2 regions of the Thermosporothrix sp. COM3 genome follow, and region 1 is predicted to be linked to the other one. Evidence: riboswitches for the same ligand, from Rfam matches in the RefSeq annotation. Region 1 holds a riboswitch; the other holds the start of a gene.

Region 1 (7,773 bases):
GCCAGGCGTATCTCTTCCAGGGTGGGTTCAGGTCCACCACTTGTTTTATCTGGCAGAGCCTGAAGAAAGGTCGCAACCTGTGGATCAAGTGTCATTGCCCGAGAATCCTTTCTGACATGTTAGAATGAGAGATATTTAAAAAGGCGCTCAGGGATAGCGCGAACAATCAGCATGATATAGCGCCAGAACCAGGGAGTATAGACAACCTCTTTGCGCTTTTTCATCGCCCGATACACATCTTCACCCACAGTCGACGGCTTCGCGAAAAGCAGCCCTTTGCGCATATGAGCGGTCATAGGCGTATCCACAAAGCCGGGCTTGATCGTCACTACCGCAACTCCGGCCTTTGCCAGCCGACCGCGCAGCCCCTGCAAAAAGAGGCTGACAGCTCCCTTTGCCGTGCCATAGACATAGTTACTCCTGCGGCCCCGATCACCTGCTACAGAGGAAATGACCGCAATTACGCCCTTGCGGCGCCGCTCAAAATAATTGGAGCTGATTGTAAGCAAAGAAATAACGCTGAGCGCGTTGCGCTTGAGTTCCTCAAACGTCTCCTCAACACTGGCCTCACATGCCCGCTGATTACCCAGTGTCCCGTGGGCAATCAACAGCATATCAAACCCTTTCAGAGTCTCAATAGCGGTATCCAGCATCTCTTGATGGCGCTCAAAATCCAGCACATCCAGCTCAAAGAGCTCGACCCGCTGTGCACCTCGAATCCGTAAATCGGCGGCCAGGATCTCAAGCCGCTCTCTGTTCCGTGCGACCAGAAATAGTTCAGCGCCATCTCTGGCAAAGCATTTCGCGGTCTCCTGTGCAATCGCGGAGGTTGCCCCTACAATGACCAGTTTTGTCATATCTTCTTTTCCCATCCATTCTCCCGCGTCACACGACGCCAGAAGCTCGAAGAAAACTTTGGATCAATATACTGCTCAAACGTCTTCCACTGCGGATAGGCACGCTGAAAATCATCGGCTCGCATGCGGGCATCCTTCGCCGGGTAAATACAGCCACCAGCCTCTCGAACCATCGCATCAAGTCGATCAAGCAGTCGCAAGGTTTTTGTGCCATGATTGGCAAAATCCAGGGCCAACGTCAGCCCGGGGCGCGGAAACGAGAGCATACCGGGAGATTCCACATCCCCGAAAGACTTGAGCACTGTCAGAAACGAGCCCTCACCCGAGCGGCTGATGCAGTTCATGATCGCCTGCATCACCTCGTAGCCCCCCTCAAAGGGCACCACAAATTGATACTGGAAAAAGCCGCGCTTCCCATACATCCGATTCCAGTGATGAATAGCATCCAGCGGATAGAAAAACGAGTCGTAATGCACCGTCTTCCGTACATGCTTCACGGACTGCGCATGATAGTAGAGCCGGTTAAAGGCATGGATGCTCAGGCGATTCAGCGTGAACGACGGGAAATCAAACGGGACTGTCAGAGGGAGCCGCGACCGCCGTCGCTGAACGACGCGTCGGGTAGAGGTATCATGGTTGCCCCGCATAAAGAAGCCACGTCCAACCTCATTCTTGCTTCCCAGACACACAACCCAGGAGACCGTATACTCAAAGTCGCGATCGGAAGCAGTCGCCAGTTCGCGATACTCATCCAGCGAGGAGAAGCGGATACGATCCATCACGATCAGGGGGCTGTGGATCCGCTTCAGCCGAAACTCGGCCCAGAGAATGACGCCGGTCAGCCCAAGCCCGCCAATGGTCGCACGAAAGAACTCGCTGTTCTCGGTTGGCGAACAAATCAGGCGCTGTCCATCGGAGCGCAGCAGCTCAAAACGTGTGACATGACAGCCGAAGGTGCCAGCCTTATGATGGTTCTTGCCGTGTACGTCATTAGCAATCGCCCCGCCAATCGAGACATATTTCGTTCCGGGCGTTACCGGCAAAAACCAGCCCCGAGGCACGATGACATCCAGTACCTCAGCCAGCGTGACTCCCGCCTCACAGCAGAGCAGCCCTTGCTCCTCATCAAAGGAGAGAAAGTGGCGCAGGTTACTGACATCAAGGGTAATGCCATCCTCGTTCAGGCAGCTATCGCCGTAACTTCGACCATATGCGTAGGGCAGCACCGGACGCTCAAACATCGCCAGATCCGGGATCTCATCGCGCCAGTACACTGGAACCACCCGTTCGGGCCTGACCTGCGGAAAACGCCCCCACGATTGAGGATGATTGTTTGCAGCCATCTTATTCTTGTCCATCTCTACTGTCTCAATTGAGAAGATATCCCATTGTACCAATTTGTGAGAAAATAGAGCTACTATTCTAGCCCGAAAGGTATTGAAAGAAAGATGCATGTCGTTGTGTTTGCGGGTGGAACGTTTCGCCCCGGAAGTGCCTGCAACGAAGCTCTCGCCAGCGCAGACCTGATTATTGCCGCCGATAAAGGGGCAGTGACCGCGATCCAGCAAGGCTATCCTCCCGATATTATTGTAGGCGATTTTGATTCTCTTCCTCCTTCGCTGCAAGCACATGCGCCCGAACTCATCCGGGTCGCAGCCGAAAAAGACGAGACCGATACTGAACTTGCGCTAATGACTGCACGCACGCATGGGGCAACCCGCATCACCCTTCTTGGCGGACTGGGTGGAGCGCGCTTCGAGCATACCGTTGGCAACATATTACTCATTGCCGATCCAGATTTCGCGAGTATCGACCTCAGGCTTGCTGATGGTCCCTCGCTCTGCACCGTTGTTCGTGGGCCGGGCGAGCTCCATATTGAAGGGGAACCGGGAGACCTGTTCTCGCTCTTTCCGCTGACCATGAGCGCGGAAGGCGTGCGCACACAGAATCTCTACTACCCGCTGAAAGGCGAAACGCTCACCTTTGGCAAACCCCGCGGTATCAGCAATGTGCTGACAGCGACACAGGCGACCGTGACGCTGGAGGCAGGCATTCTGCTGGCAATTCACACCAGGCAGGCGGAATTACAGGAAAACCCGGAAGCATAAATTGCTCCCGGGTTTCTCCCTATTTCTTCGGAGGCAAGAAGTCATTGGTATAGAGGGTATTGATTTCCAGTCGCTTGACCGGCTTGCCGGAGGCATCCATCACGGCGCCAGCCTGAAGCATAAAGCGCGGATAGCCTAACCAGACTTTCGGCTCCTGCCAGCCCCACGGCTGCCCGGGGTCAGCATAGTACTGACTCTGATATTTCTGGCTGGCAATCACAAAATCAGGATCGGGGAACGCATCCTTGCCACCCAGTTCAATAAGCATCTTCGCAGCATCTTCAGGATGTTCACGAGCATACTCATACCCCTTCGCCGTTGCTGCCATGAACTTACGCAGCACGTCGGGCTTCTCCTTCATCTGCCTGGGGCTGGTAATAAAGGTCGGCGTGTAGTAGTCGGGAATACCGTGATCTTTGATCGGGAAGCGGATCAGCTTCAGTCCCTCGCGATCAGCTCGGACTCCGTCGACCCCCTCAAAGATCCAGGCGAAATCGATCTTCTTCTGCTTCAGAGCATCCATGACATTGGTATTCACGATTACGTTCTTAAAGTCGCCCTTCCCGCCATCCTTCTTGATAATCTCACGCACCACAGCCTCTTCATAGGGAGCGCCAAAACCGCCATATATTTTCCCATCAAGGTCACGAGGGCGCTTGATCCCGGAGTCAGCCAGTGCAACCAGTTCAGACGTATTATGCTGGAAAATAGCGGCAATTGAAGTGACCGGCTGACCGGCTGCGGCATCGGCAACCACACCCTCCATTGAGCTGATCCCGATATCAGCCTTATTGTTGACTACAAGCGTATCTGGCGTGGTATTTGGCGAATAGGGCAGGATTTGTAGATCAATTCCCTGCTCATGATACCAGCCCTGTTTCTGGGCCACATACACGCCGGTATAGTTGGTATTTGGTGTCCAGTCGGGGGCCAGCGTCACCTTGACCATCTCCTGTGGCCCCCCCTGTGTATTACCACGTTGCAGCCAGAAAAAGAGCCCGGCCACGATTGCAATCAACAGCACCGGGATCAAAATACTGGCCAGCAGGCGCATTCGCTTACTCATAACAAAAGAGAACTCCTTACATCAACCACAAACACTAAGCCCTCTCGGGCTGTTGTCCAAACTTACCCGGCAACGTCCGCTGATGCCAGGGCAAAGCAAGCCGCTCAATAAATGAGACGAGTACAAATAGGAAAAGGCTCAAAAGCGACGTAATCACTATAGCGGCAAAGACAGCAGCCGTCGCATGCGCGTTCACCGCTTTGACCATATAGATTCCCAGACCGCGTTCAGCTCCGACATACTCGCCGACAATCGCTCCAGTCACGCTGTAGGTCGCGGCAATCCGGAGCCCGGAAAAGAAGGCGGGCAGCGCCGCGGGCAAACGCACCATCCAGAGAATTTGCCAGTTTGAGGCCCGCATGCTTTGAAGCAGTCGGATCAGGTCAGGGTCCACGCTGAGCAGCGCATCCGCACAGGCAACGGTTATCGGGAAAAAGCAGTACAGTGTGACCAGTACAATCTTCGGCTGGATATCATAGCCAAACCAGATCAACAACAGAGGCGCAAGCGCGACCAGAGGCACTGTCTGCGAAACAACCAGCAACGGATAGAGCGCCTGACGCACTAGCGACGATAACCCGAGCGCCAGCGCCAGCAGCAAGCCTAACACCGTAGCGACCACTATGCCCAGGAGCGTTTCAAGCAACGTCTGCACTGTCTCGGCAAAGAGAGCATCACTTCGATCTACCAGAGCCTGTACCACAGCTAACGGAGACGGCAACACAGACTGAGTGACTATCCCCGAGCGCACATAGACTTCCCAGAGCGCCAGCAGCGCCAGGGCGACGACAAATGCAGGGCCAAAAGCGGCAATACGACGTAGTTTCATACTGGCTGCTCCTTCAGCAAGAGTGAAAGCAACTCCCGTTCAAGCTGTAAGGCTCGTGCCTCCGCCAGATGTTCCTGGCGGCGCGGGCGCGGCAAATCAACGTCCACCACGCGCAAAATCCGCGCAGGCCGCGCGCTGAGCACATAAATGCGGTCAGATAACAGGAGCGCCTCACGCACATCATGGGTGATGAAGAGCACGCTTGACTGGAAACTCTGCCACAGATCGAGCAGCCACATCTGCAAAGAGAGACGCGTCAGGGCATCGAGTGCTCCTAACGGTTCATCCAGCAGCAGGAACGAACGGTTAAACAGCACCGTTCGGAGCAGGGCCACCCGCTGCTTCATGCCACCAGAAAGCGTGGCGGGATACTGCTGTGCGAATTCCGCCAGCCCGAAGCGCTTCATCAGTTCACGCGCTTCCTCCCGGGCCTGCTGGCGAGCCTCACGTCGCACCTCGGGCCCAAGCAGGATATTCTCCTCGACGGTGCGCCAGGGCAACAGCAACGGCTGCTGAAGCATATAGCCGCTTCGTCCGGCACGTGGGCTCTCGGCGTCACCATCGATCGCCACCGTTCCAGAAGAAGGCACATCCAACCCGGCAATGATATTGAACAGCGTGCTTTTTCCGCAGCCACTGGGCCCGATCAGAGTCACAAATGCGCCCTTCCTGACATCCATATCAATTGAGCTCAGCACTTCTACCGTTCGCTTCCCGGAACGAAAGCTCCTGGTCACTCCTCGAAGCGAGAGTTTATAGCCTGGATTCATTGTTTTTCTACAGCTCTTTTCGGGAGATACAAAGGCATGGGGAAAGAATGCAGCAGAAACGAGAATGAGGTAGAGAAAAAGAAGAACTGCCGCTTCCCTCCGCTGGCACTACCCAGATCAGGTTCGTAGGGTCGGGGCCGCTTCCGGCCACCTCTCAGCCTATAGGCTCCCCTAGCAGCGCAATCATGCCCGGCCATCATACGGCCAAACACAATAAATTCACCTCAAGTATATCATAGATAGCAGATATATCAATATAGACAGCCAGTGACGCGCCTCACTGCAATGGCAGCCAGAATGATACCTCACAACCACCTTCGGGACGATTGCGGGCCATAATCTGCCCCCCATGCTTTTCAATCAGCACTCTGCAAACATAGAGACCGAGACCAACCGTTTTCTTCTTGCCTTGCTTCGGCCTGCGAGATCGCGTGTAGTACTTGTCGAAGATAAAAGGAAGTTCCTGCGGGTCAATCCCGCTCCCGGTATCGTGCAGGCTGATACTGAGCACACCAACATTCCAGGCACAGGAAAGCGTGATCTCGCCTCCCTTCGGGGTAAAGCGCAGGGCATTTTCAAACAGGTTATCCAGTACCCGTTCAATCTGCGAGAAATCAAGCAGCGCCTCTTCTGACTCCGCGACACGATAGAGTTCATACCGAAAGCGAATCTCCTGTTCAGCCGCCGCCAGCTCATAATTCTGGGCCTTACGTCGCAGTTCATCGCCCAGATGGACCGCCTGCATCTGAAGCGAGAATTCTGCCTGTTCCAGCGAGGAGATCAGCAAGATCTCTTCCAGGAGACGACCAATGCGCTGCGCGTTCGTTTCCAGCACCGGAAGATAGCGCTCAAGGCGCTCTGCTCGCTTGGCGGGCTGGGCCCGCTGTAGTCCCTCAATATGCCCCTGGATCACGGTCACAGGTGTACGCAGGTCATGCGAGAGAGCGGCCACAAGCTCGCGCATCTGCTCTTCTTTATCCCACTCGCGCAACAGCGAGGATTGTAAGGCCGTACGCAGATCATTGACCGCCCGGCAGAGATCGCCGAGTACATCAGGCTGGTCATAATGGATCGTAAAATCCAGGTCGTGCTGTTTAATCTTCTCGACCGCCCCCATCAGTTCTTCAACCGGCTGGTTCAGCTTTTTGCCCAGACGCGAGGCAAAGATTAGAACAACGACAAACAGCACAACAGGCGGCTCAAGCAGCAACAGCCCCAGAATAAAAGCCCAGGAAATCGACGCCTGTGGAGGAAGGGCGCTGGCAGGATAGGTCAACAGGAGATAGCCATAGACACGGGTATCAGAAACCAGAGGCACGGTATTAACATAGTGGTCATTCTTGAGCAAAATAGTCTGATTCAGCCGCTGAAGCAACAGCGCGGGAGAGGGCAGAGGTGAAAAAGTCTGCCTGTTCCCGGCAAGCGGTTTTCCCTGCGGATCGAGTACCAGATACTCTAAAGCAGGTACAGCTCGCACACGTCGCTCCCAGTCCTGCATGAATCGATTGTCTCGCTCCACAAGCAGTGCCGCATGCTCGCTCCCGAACTGTGCCAGCCGGCCGGCCTCGCCGCTTACCTGAGTCATGCCGAATGGACGCAACAAGAAAGCAGCAAGGCACATTTCCAGAAACACAATAGCTGGAATAGCGATCGCAAGCAGCAAAAACAGATATTTCAGAAAGAGGCGTCGGAAGCCTTCGCTATGGCTTGGTCCCATTTATACCCTACTCCCCAGACCGTCTTGATATATTCGGTATGCGGATCTGCAAGCGCCAGCTTCCGCCGAACTCGCTTGATGTGCTCGGTCACGGTCTCCGAGTAGCTATTCGCATCGTCGCCCCAAACCCGCTCGTAGATTGTCTCGCGCGAAAACACCTGCCGCGGGTGCAACGCCAGCAAGCGAACAATCTCAAATTCTTTGCGCGACAGGGCAAGGAGCTGTTCGCGGTAGCGCACCTCGTAGGTATCGAGGTGAATCGAGAGCGCACCACAAACCAGCCGTACCATCTGGCGCTTTTGCTTGCGCAGCCTGTTCTCGCGGCGGAGATGCGCCCGTACCCGGGCAACCAGTTCCCGAATACTGAACGGCTTCATAATATAATCATCGCCACCGACACTCAATCCCTGGATCCGGTCGGACTCT
Region 2 (7,773 bases), 3.5 Mb from region 1:
TGCTCGCCGGGAATGCGGTTCTCTAGCGGGCCGGTAAGCTGAAGCTCGGGGTGTTTGGCAAGGATGGGCTGCATATGGGCAGGCATATCGATTTCAGGAATAATCGTAATATAATAATCCTGTGCCAGCTTCACCAGCTCTCGGATCTGGGCTTTGGTGTAGTGCTCGGGGGAGGTAATTTCCGGGTGCGTCTCGCTTTCCAGGCGGAAGCCGTGGGTATCAGTCAGATGCAACTGGAAGACGTTATATTTAAAATACGCCAGTTCGCGGATGTGGTTCTCAAGCCATTCGATCGAGAAGAACTTGCGCCCGACATCAACCATCAAAGCGCGCTGCGGATAATCGGGCCAGTCGCGAGCCTCACCGCCACGAATCGTATAATCCTGCGTGAGAAGCTGAAGCAGTGTCCGTGTGCCGTAGAAAACGCCGCTCTCTGTGCGGGCGTTGATCGTCACAACCTCGGCAACGTTCAACAGGTAGCCCTCTTCACCGAGGCTGGCGTCAATATCTTGCAGGGCAAGCACGATGTCCCCGTTTTGTGGCGCTGCTTCAACGATAGCCAGGGTATAGCCGCTCAAGCGCTCCAGATCCTGCGCCAGGACACCTGCAACCTGGCTGAGTTCCGGGATGGAGATAATGCGGGTCTGTGCGCTAAAGGTGTAGGTTGCTTCCGGTCGGCTGTTCCATGCTTTTAACGCAGGAATCGTGAACGGACGGGAAGGAGCTTCGTCAGCGAAAAGCGCCTTGTTCTGACTGAGGCTCTCGTCTAGAATGCTCATTTAAGAAATGACTCCTTGTAAGTAAACCTTTTCTCGAAATGCTATTATAGCTTATTTCTTGAGGTTTTAGAAGTCTGAAGTCCCGGGATTCCTGCCAACCTTTTTCCGGGCAAGCATTCCCTGTCCAATGAAAACGCGCCCTGCCTGCGGAAGAGAGCCCGAGGGATAGCGGGAGATCATGAGGCGAACGCACTCCTGTATAGCGCTTGCCCAGGCCTCTTTCAGTTCTTCGGACCATTGCGGATCAAATTGAGCAAGCGTTGCCAGCAGGGTTGAGCCGAAAGCAGGGTAATCGCGAGGTGGAATCTGGAGCTCTGCATGCAGAAGGCCGAGGTCGTGAAAGCGCTTTTCGGGTTGGACGCCCTGATCAAAGCTGCTTGCCAGCTCACCCAGAAAGGCGATGAGGTCTCTTTTGTGCTTCTCCATATCGACGCCGGTAAAGAAGGGGGTGAGTTGCGGATACTGCGACAGTAAATCGCGGGAGAAAGTGTCGGCAAACTCGTTTTGCTGACGGCTGATACGTAGAAAACTTTTCTGTAGTGATGGCATGGAGCTCCTCTTTCTTCCTGGCATTTCTTTCAATTCTCCTCTATTCTACTCTTTTTCTGGTGTTTGTCGAGGGTAGTATTTCTTCCTATTCGCTTGCGTTTCCTTGCACAGGGGGCATATTCTCCATATACGAAAGGAGTAGTATGTCATCGTACATATGCAGGCATTGCCAGACTCCTCAGCCTCCAGATGCGCAGTTCTGTATGAATTGCGGTCGGCTGCTTCATGAACCTGAACAGGAAATGGTAACGCTGATCGTGACGCGTGCGGAGATGGAGGAGCAGGCCGAGGCAACCGAGAAGATGACGGCTGTGCACCCACAGAGCAGCCAGTTGCCTTCACCGACAGCAGTGCAACACGTGAAGTCAACCACGCTGCCGCCTCCGGTGGCTCGCAGCGGTACCTATGGCCCTCTGCCGCCGAGCTTCCAGCCGAGCAGGCAGCCTCTCCCTTCGGTGCAGTCGCTGCTGCTGAGGCCGTGGATGCGCTTCCTGTTGGTGGTGCTGATCTTTTTACTACTTTTCGGGATTATCACGCAATTTTTGCCGGGGAATCCTCTTAGTCTGGTGGAACTCACCGACCGCTTGTTTGGTGCGAAACGGATTGTGCTGCTGGCCGGCGATGGCCTCTATAATCTGGATTCCGACAGCGGAGAGTTGAAATGGAAGCAGGCGCTTCCCGGGCTGAACGAGTCTACCCGGCTGCTGGTCCAGGATGGAACCGTATACCTGCTTGGAAGTCAGCTTAGCACCTATGACCTGCGTTCTGGACAGCCAAAATGGAGCCTGAAGCTGGCACAGAGTGAGAGCCATGATCTGGCGGTTACGGATGGGGCTGTCTTCGTACGGCAGGGCCAGACGCTGGCGGCCTACGCTGCTGATAGTGGGGTGTTGCTCTGGAAAAAGGAGCTTCCGGGCGAGGTCGGACGTATGAAGCCTCTCGGGGAATTTCTCTGTGTGGTCTTTGAGAACAAATTGGTGGTTGTTGGGACGAAGGATGGTGCAATGAAAAGCTATGCGCTGGGGGAGGCTGGCGAGTGGAGTATTGAAGGAGCGCTTGGTCATACACTTATTCTCAAAAAGAGTACCTATACTGAAAAAGATGAAGAACTTCTCGGGTTTGATGTGGAGGCAGCAAAGATAGCGTGGAAGCTACCGAGCAAGGGATCAACCGATCTCCTGACGGTCTCGAAAGATCGCTTCTATGTGATAAGCGAGATCGACCGGAAATATGAGGTGCATAGCCACAATCGTGAGGGCCAGCTTCAATGGAGTTTTCCATTGCAAGATTCTGCCAGGCGGTTTGTCTTGCGCTCTCAGGATGCTGACGCCCTGTATCAGTTTGCAGAAGGAACGCTGTATGCGTGGAGCCTGGAAGACGGACACCAGCTCTGGAAGGTTGCTTCGGGCATCTATAAAAAAGACGAAGTGAACGAGTCAGGGTATACAGATGGCTCGGTCATTGTGTACTCGGATGGAGATTCGGTGATTGGCTTTCAAGCGGCTGATGGCCAGAAGAAGTGGACGGTGCCCTCGCTGGCAATTACCGGGACAAACAACCGGAAATATACAGGTCTGGGTGAGCAGGAAGGCGTTCTGCTCTTCGGCGAAGCGGACGCCCAGGGCAACCTGGCGCCTGCTGGAAAAACCGGTGTGACGCTTGGTCGTCTGAACACTGAAACTGGGGCCGCGCAGTGGAAGATCACGCTTGAGAAGAGTCTGTATACCTGGGCCATCGGATAAGTTTTTATGTATTATCGGTATAATTGCCGTCGTAAGCTCATATGTGAGCCTGCGGCGGCTCTTTTTTCTTCCCCTATAGCTTCTCCATTTTATGAGGCAGGCCCGGGAAAAAGAGCTTGTCTCTCAGTAAAACGTTCTATATCCAAATTCTCTGTATCATGCTCTCTTCTGATGACCTCTCCCGATTTTCAAGTATCTGATTGTACACGATAGTTGACAGGGATTGAGGCCGCTGGAAAGTGGGCCCGAGAACGCCAGGAGCCCTGAAGCCCGAGAATGGAGCCACGTTATGGACAAAGCACTTTGATGATTTGATCTTTTGCCTCCTCATCTGACGCGTTTCGGGTCGTCGCAAGCTCATGGGTGAGCCTGCGGCGACTGCTTTGCTGCCTGGATCGTGGTCAGCAGCTCTCTGGTGGCCGCGGTAATATCATCGGCGGCGACTACAGCAGTGATAACGGCGATTCCAGCGGCCCCGGCACGGATGATCTCGGGCGCATTGGTTGCGGTCAATCCGCCGATGGCGACAAGTGGTGTCGGGAAGCGGGCCGCGAGCGTCGAAATCAGCTTCGCACCGATCGCTGGACCGGCATCCAGCTTACCGCGTGTCGCAAAGATCGGCCCCACTCCCAGGTAATCGGCCCCATCTTTGATCGCGCCAAGCGCCTCATCCAGAGTGCCGGCCGATACTCCCAGAATGCGCTGAGGGCCCAGAATCTGCCTGGCGAGCGGCGCGGGCATATCGTCCTGCCCGACATGCGCCCCATCAGCATCGACGGCGACAGCGACATCAACGCGATCATTGACAATCAGCAAAGCATTATAGGCGCGGGTCAACTCGCGTAAGGCCTGCCCCTGTTCGATCAGCTCGCGGGTTGAAGCGAGTTTGTCACGTAACTGTATCACGGTCGCGCCGCCTTCCAGAGCCGCCCGAGCGACCGACACCGTGTCGCGTCCTCGTGACCATTCGCGATCGGTGAGCACATGCAGCGTCAACCGATGTGCAAGTGCTGCTCTATTCATGATGCAAAGCTCACTTTCTGGGCCTGTAAGAGTGCCTCTGGTTCCAGCGCAGCGACCGCATCAAAGAGATGAGCGCGGAATGTTCCCGGGCCAGCGGCGGTGCTTGCAGCCTGCTCGCCTGCGACCCCCATCACGAGCAGCCCCGCTATTGCTGCCTGCCAGGCGTCTCGTTCCACGGCCAGGAATGCGCCGATCACGGTGGTTGCCATGCAGCCGCTTCCCGTAATCGAGGCAAGCAGCGGGTGGCCGTTCCCGACGGTGGCGAGCCGTTCGCCATTGCTGATGACATCCTGCGCGCCTGTGATCGCGACGGTACAGCCAAACATGCGCGCTGCCTGCTGGACCAGCACGGAACGCTCGACGGCCACCGAAATCGATTCAACGCCCCGGGTCTCGCTCTCCACACCGATGAGCGTGCCGATCTCCGCCGCGTTGCCACGGAGAACGGTAATTTTGAGCTCCGAGAGCAGCCGGAGAGCGCTTTCCGTTCGCAGGCGCGTCGCCCCGGCTCCCACAGGATCCAGAATGATGGGGATATCAAGCGCGTTGGCGCGTTTCCCGGCACGGAGCATCGCTTCGATCTGGGCGGGAACGAGCGTTCCAATGTTCAGGACCAGCGCCCCGGCCTGCGAGACCATTTCTTCAACTTCTTCAATCGCATGGGCCATGACTGGTAGCGCCCCCAGAGCGAGAGTCATGTTCGCTGTATCGTTCATCACCACCTGATTGGTGATATGGTGCAGCAGCGGCTTCTGCGCGCGGATTCGCGGGAGCAGGTGTACAAGTTGTTGAATGGATGTATCTTTGTGCATACGTTGTTATTCCCCGATTCGGCTGACGGCGGTTGAGAGTACGGCGGGAAGGGCCGGGGCGTGAAGCCAGAAATGATTGACCGGTCCATGCCCGTGACCGATTCCCGGCGCATGACGCAACGCTTCGGTGATATACTGCTTGGCTGCATAGACGGCGTCGTACACCGAAGAACCGCGAGCAAGGAAGGCCGCAATTGCTGCCGAGAAAGTGCAGCCCGTTCCGTGAGTGTGTGGCGTGTCGATGCGTTCGGCGCGAAACTCGGAGAAGTGGCTTCCATCAAAGTAGATATCAATCGGATCGCCGAGCGCGTGTCCCCCTTTGACGACCACATGGCGCGGCCCCTGATCGTGGATGATGCGCGCTGCTTCACGCATCTCTTCCAGCGAGGTGATGCGCTTGCCGATCAGCGTTTCGGCCTCAGGCAGGTTGGGGGTGACGACTTCTGCCAGCGGCAGCAGGACCGAACGCAACGTCGATACCGCTTCATCCTGCAACAGCGGATCCCCTCCTTTTGCGCGCATTACCGGATCGATCACAAGACGCAGGTTCCACTTGCGCACGCTGGCTGCAACGGCCTCGATCAGCGGGGAGCTGGCAAGCATGCCCGTTTTGGCGCTGTCGGTTCCGATATCCTCCATGATAGCGTCTATTTGTTCTGTCACCAACGTCGTGGGCATTTCCAGCACATCGCGAACCCCGAGCGTGTTCTGAACGGTGATGGCTGTAATGGCGGAGGTCCCATAGACATCAAGCGCGGCAAATGTTTTCAGATCTGCCTGAATGCCTGCCCCGGCTCCTGAGTCGGAACCGGCGATTGTCATGGCGCGAGGTTGTTTCATGGTTTTTGTTCCTCTCGGTGTGCGGGCTGCTATGGGAACAAAAAAAGACACTGGCAAAGGGCCAGCGTCTTGCTGTTGTTCTGTACGAAAGAATCCCTTCGCTGGCATTATCCAGAGCAGGTTATATCGGTCGGTGGCGAGAATGGGCCACCCTCTCAGCCTGGCTTTCCCAAGCTCCCGCAATCTCTTTTGCAAAAGAACGATCTATCTTCAGTTGTTTATAACATAGGGAAATAGCGGCGTCAAGTCACTCGGGTAAGCCGAGCCATATCACGCCGCGCGTGAAGCCCGCTAATGAGAAGATTGTGCGGGCTGATAGTCTCCGGCAGGAGTGCGAAAACTGACATTGAGGCGATTCCAGACGTTGATGGCTGAGATCGCTACAGTGAGGTTGACAAGCTCCTCATCCGTAAAATGCTGCTTCACACGCTCATAGACGTCGTCGGGGACATGAGTTTCGGAGACCAGCGTGACGGCTTCGGTCCACTCAAGGGCGGCGCGCTCTCGATCGGTGAAGCAGGTGGCCTCGTGCCAGGCGGAGACCAGGTACAGCCGCTGCTCGGTTTCGCCGGCGGCGCGGGCATCTTTGGTGTGCATATCAACACAATAGGCGCAACCATTGATCTGTGAGGCACGCAACCTGACCAGTTCAAGCAGCGAGCGCTCAAGGCCACTCTCTCTGACATATTTCTCTAACTGGAAAACAGCGCGGTATGCTGCGGGAGCGACTTTCGTGATTTGAATACGTGCGTTCATGGATATCTCCTTTTTCTTTTTGTTCTTTCTGGATAGTATGATCATACCATTCTCGGACAAAATGTGTCAAGGATATATTTTGTCCGGGATATGATGAAAAAGCGCAAGATTCGAGAAGTCCCGGGCACGATAGTGTGCTAGCATGGGGGAAAGAAAAGGAGGAGTCAGTATGGAACCAGGTCTTACATCTGTTATGCTGCTGGTGCAGGATATGCCGCGTGTCCGGGCATTTTATACTGAGTTGCTGGGCCTCGTGGTGGTGCCTGAATTCTCTTCGCCAACCGGGGAATTTGTCTTTCTGCATTCAAAGGCCAGCCGCTTCAATCTCATGTTGCAAGATATCAAAGTGGGAACCTATGGTGCCTCTACAGAACGTGGAGGTGTGCTGATCGGCTTTATGGTGGAGGATGCAGCCGCTGTCTATCAGGAATGGCAGACAAAGGGCGTTGAGTTTGTGAGCGGTATTACCGATGTTGGTGCGGGCCGCTCGTTTGTTGTACGCGACCCCGATGGGAACTACCTGAACATCTACGATCTCTATCCCGAGGTTCGGAAAATGCAGGAAGCTGCTCAATTGATCTAGCCTCTCTGCTTCAGCGTACCGGGGTGGCGGGCTGAAGCCCTTCCCTCTATCGTCTCCTTTGTCTTTCAAGCCTCATATTGTATCTGCTGGACAGCAGAGCGCATGTTACGATGCAAAGCTGTCGGCCCGCTCTGGCTGCTCAGAGCAATATGGGCTGGAGCGGGTGAAGCTCGCCCCCTCTCTTTCAGATCACGAAGCAATCAACAGCTCGCGTGGAAGAAGCGGGCGCTGAAGACCGGCCCGATCTGCTTTTCTGATCGTTTATGCAGGCATGAAGCGCCAGAGAGGAGAGCGAGGGGCCAGACTCCCCTCACCCTCCTGAAAAGGGAGACAGAAATGCAATAAAGGATAGTAGTCTTTGTTGCTCTGCTCACATCTGTGAATTTTGTGAATTGGGCTCAGCATTGACTGTGATGGTTGGTCGCTGATGCGGGTAGGGCTGCGGCGAATAAGCCAGAGTTTTCCCCTGTAATGCAATTAAAAGGTTATCGAGCAGTGTTTGCGTCATTGGTAGCAGAATTTGCTTTTGCTGTCTATTGTTCGAATCTTGCAGAAAATGTAACAAGGCTTGAATGGCCTGTTCAACGCGATGGAACTCTTTTTCTGCCAGAGCGGCACGCTGATAGCGAACCAGCAGCGTGTTCAAGGCGCGTGCAACCTGCCAGAGCTCGTGGCCCTGACTCAGTGGA

What was found. Region 1 has a riboswitch for thiamine pyrophosphate ahead of KTH_RS19095 (ABC transporter ATP-binding protein). Riboswitches for the same ligand answer to the same signal wherever they lie in the genome.
Region 2: it holds a riboswitch for thiamine pyrophosphate, as region 1 does, so the genes downstream of both, thiD (bifunctional hydroxymethylpyrimidine kinase/phosphomethylpyrimidine kinase) here and KTH_RS19095 (ABC transporter ATP-binding protein) in region 1, are expected to answer to the same signal.

What each region holds. Positions count from the first base shown of each region.
Region 1 covers NZ_AP019376.1:4,491,994-4,499,766, forward strand. The annotation lists gene lipP1 (LipP1 family hormone-sensitive lipase) at 1-95, opposite strand, end outside; gene KTH_RS19070 (SDR family oxidoreductase) at 120-857, opposite strand; gene KTH_RS19075 (FAD-binding oxidoreductase) at 854-2,200, opposite strand; gene KTH_RS19080 (thiamine diphosphokinase) at 2,306-2,965, shown strand; gene KTH_RS19085 (ABC transporter substrate-binding protein) at 2,985-4,031, opposite strand; gene KTH_RS19090 (ABC transporter permease) at 4,066-4,860, opposite strand; gene KTH_RS19095 (ABC transporter ATP-binding protein) at 4,857-5,630, opposite strand; TPP riboswitch at 5,708-5,813, opposite strand; gene KTH_RS19100 (HAMP domain-containing sensor histidine kinase) at 5,908-7,347, opposite strand; gene KTH_RS19105 (response regulator) at 7,305-7,773, opposite strand, start outside.
Region 2 covers NZ_AP019376.1:1,009,145-1,016,917, forward strand. The annotation lists gene KTH_RS04340 (beta-N-acetylhexosaminidase) at 1-779, opposite strand, end outside; gene KTH_RS04345 (globin domain-containing protein) at 846-1,328, opposite strand; gene KTH_RS04350 (outer membrane protein assembly factor BamB family protein) at 1,472-3,070, shown strand; gene thiE (thiamine phosphate synthase) at 3,428-4,093, opposite strand; gene thiM (hydroxyethylthiazole kinase) at 4,090-4,905, opposite strand; gene thiD (bifunctional hydroxymethylpyrimidine kinase/phosphomethylpyrimidine kinase) at 4,912-5,745, opposite strand; TPP riboswitch at 5,821-5,936, opposite strand; gene KTH_RS04370 (carboxymuconolactone decarboxylase family protein) at 6,037-6,501, opposite strand; gene KTH_RS04375 (VOC family protein) at 6,671-7,084, shown strand; gene KTH_RS04380 (ABC transporter permease family protein) at 7,455-7,773, opposite strand, start outside.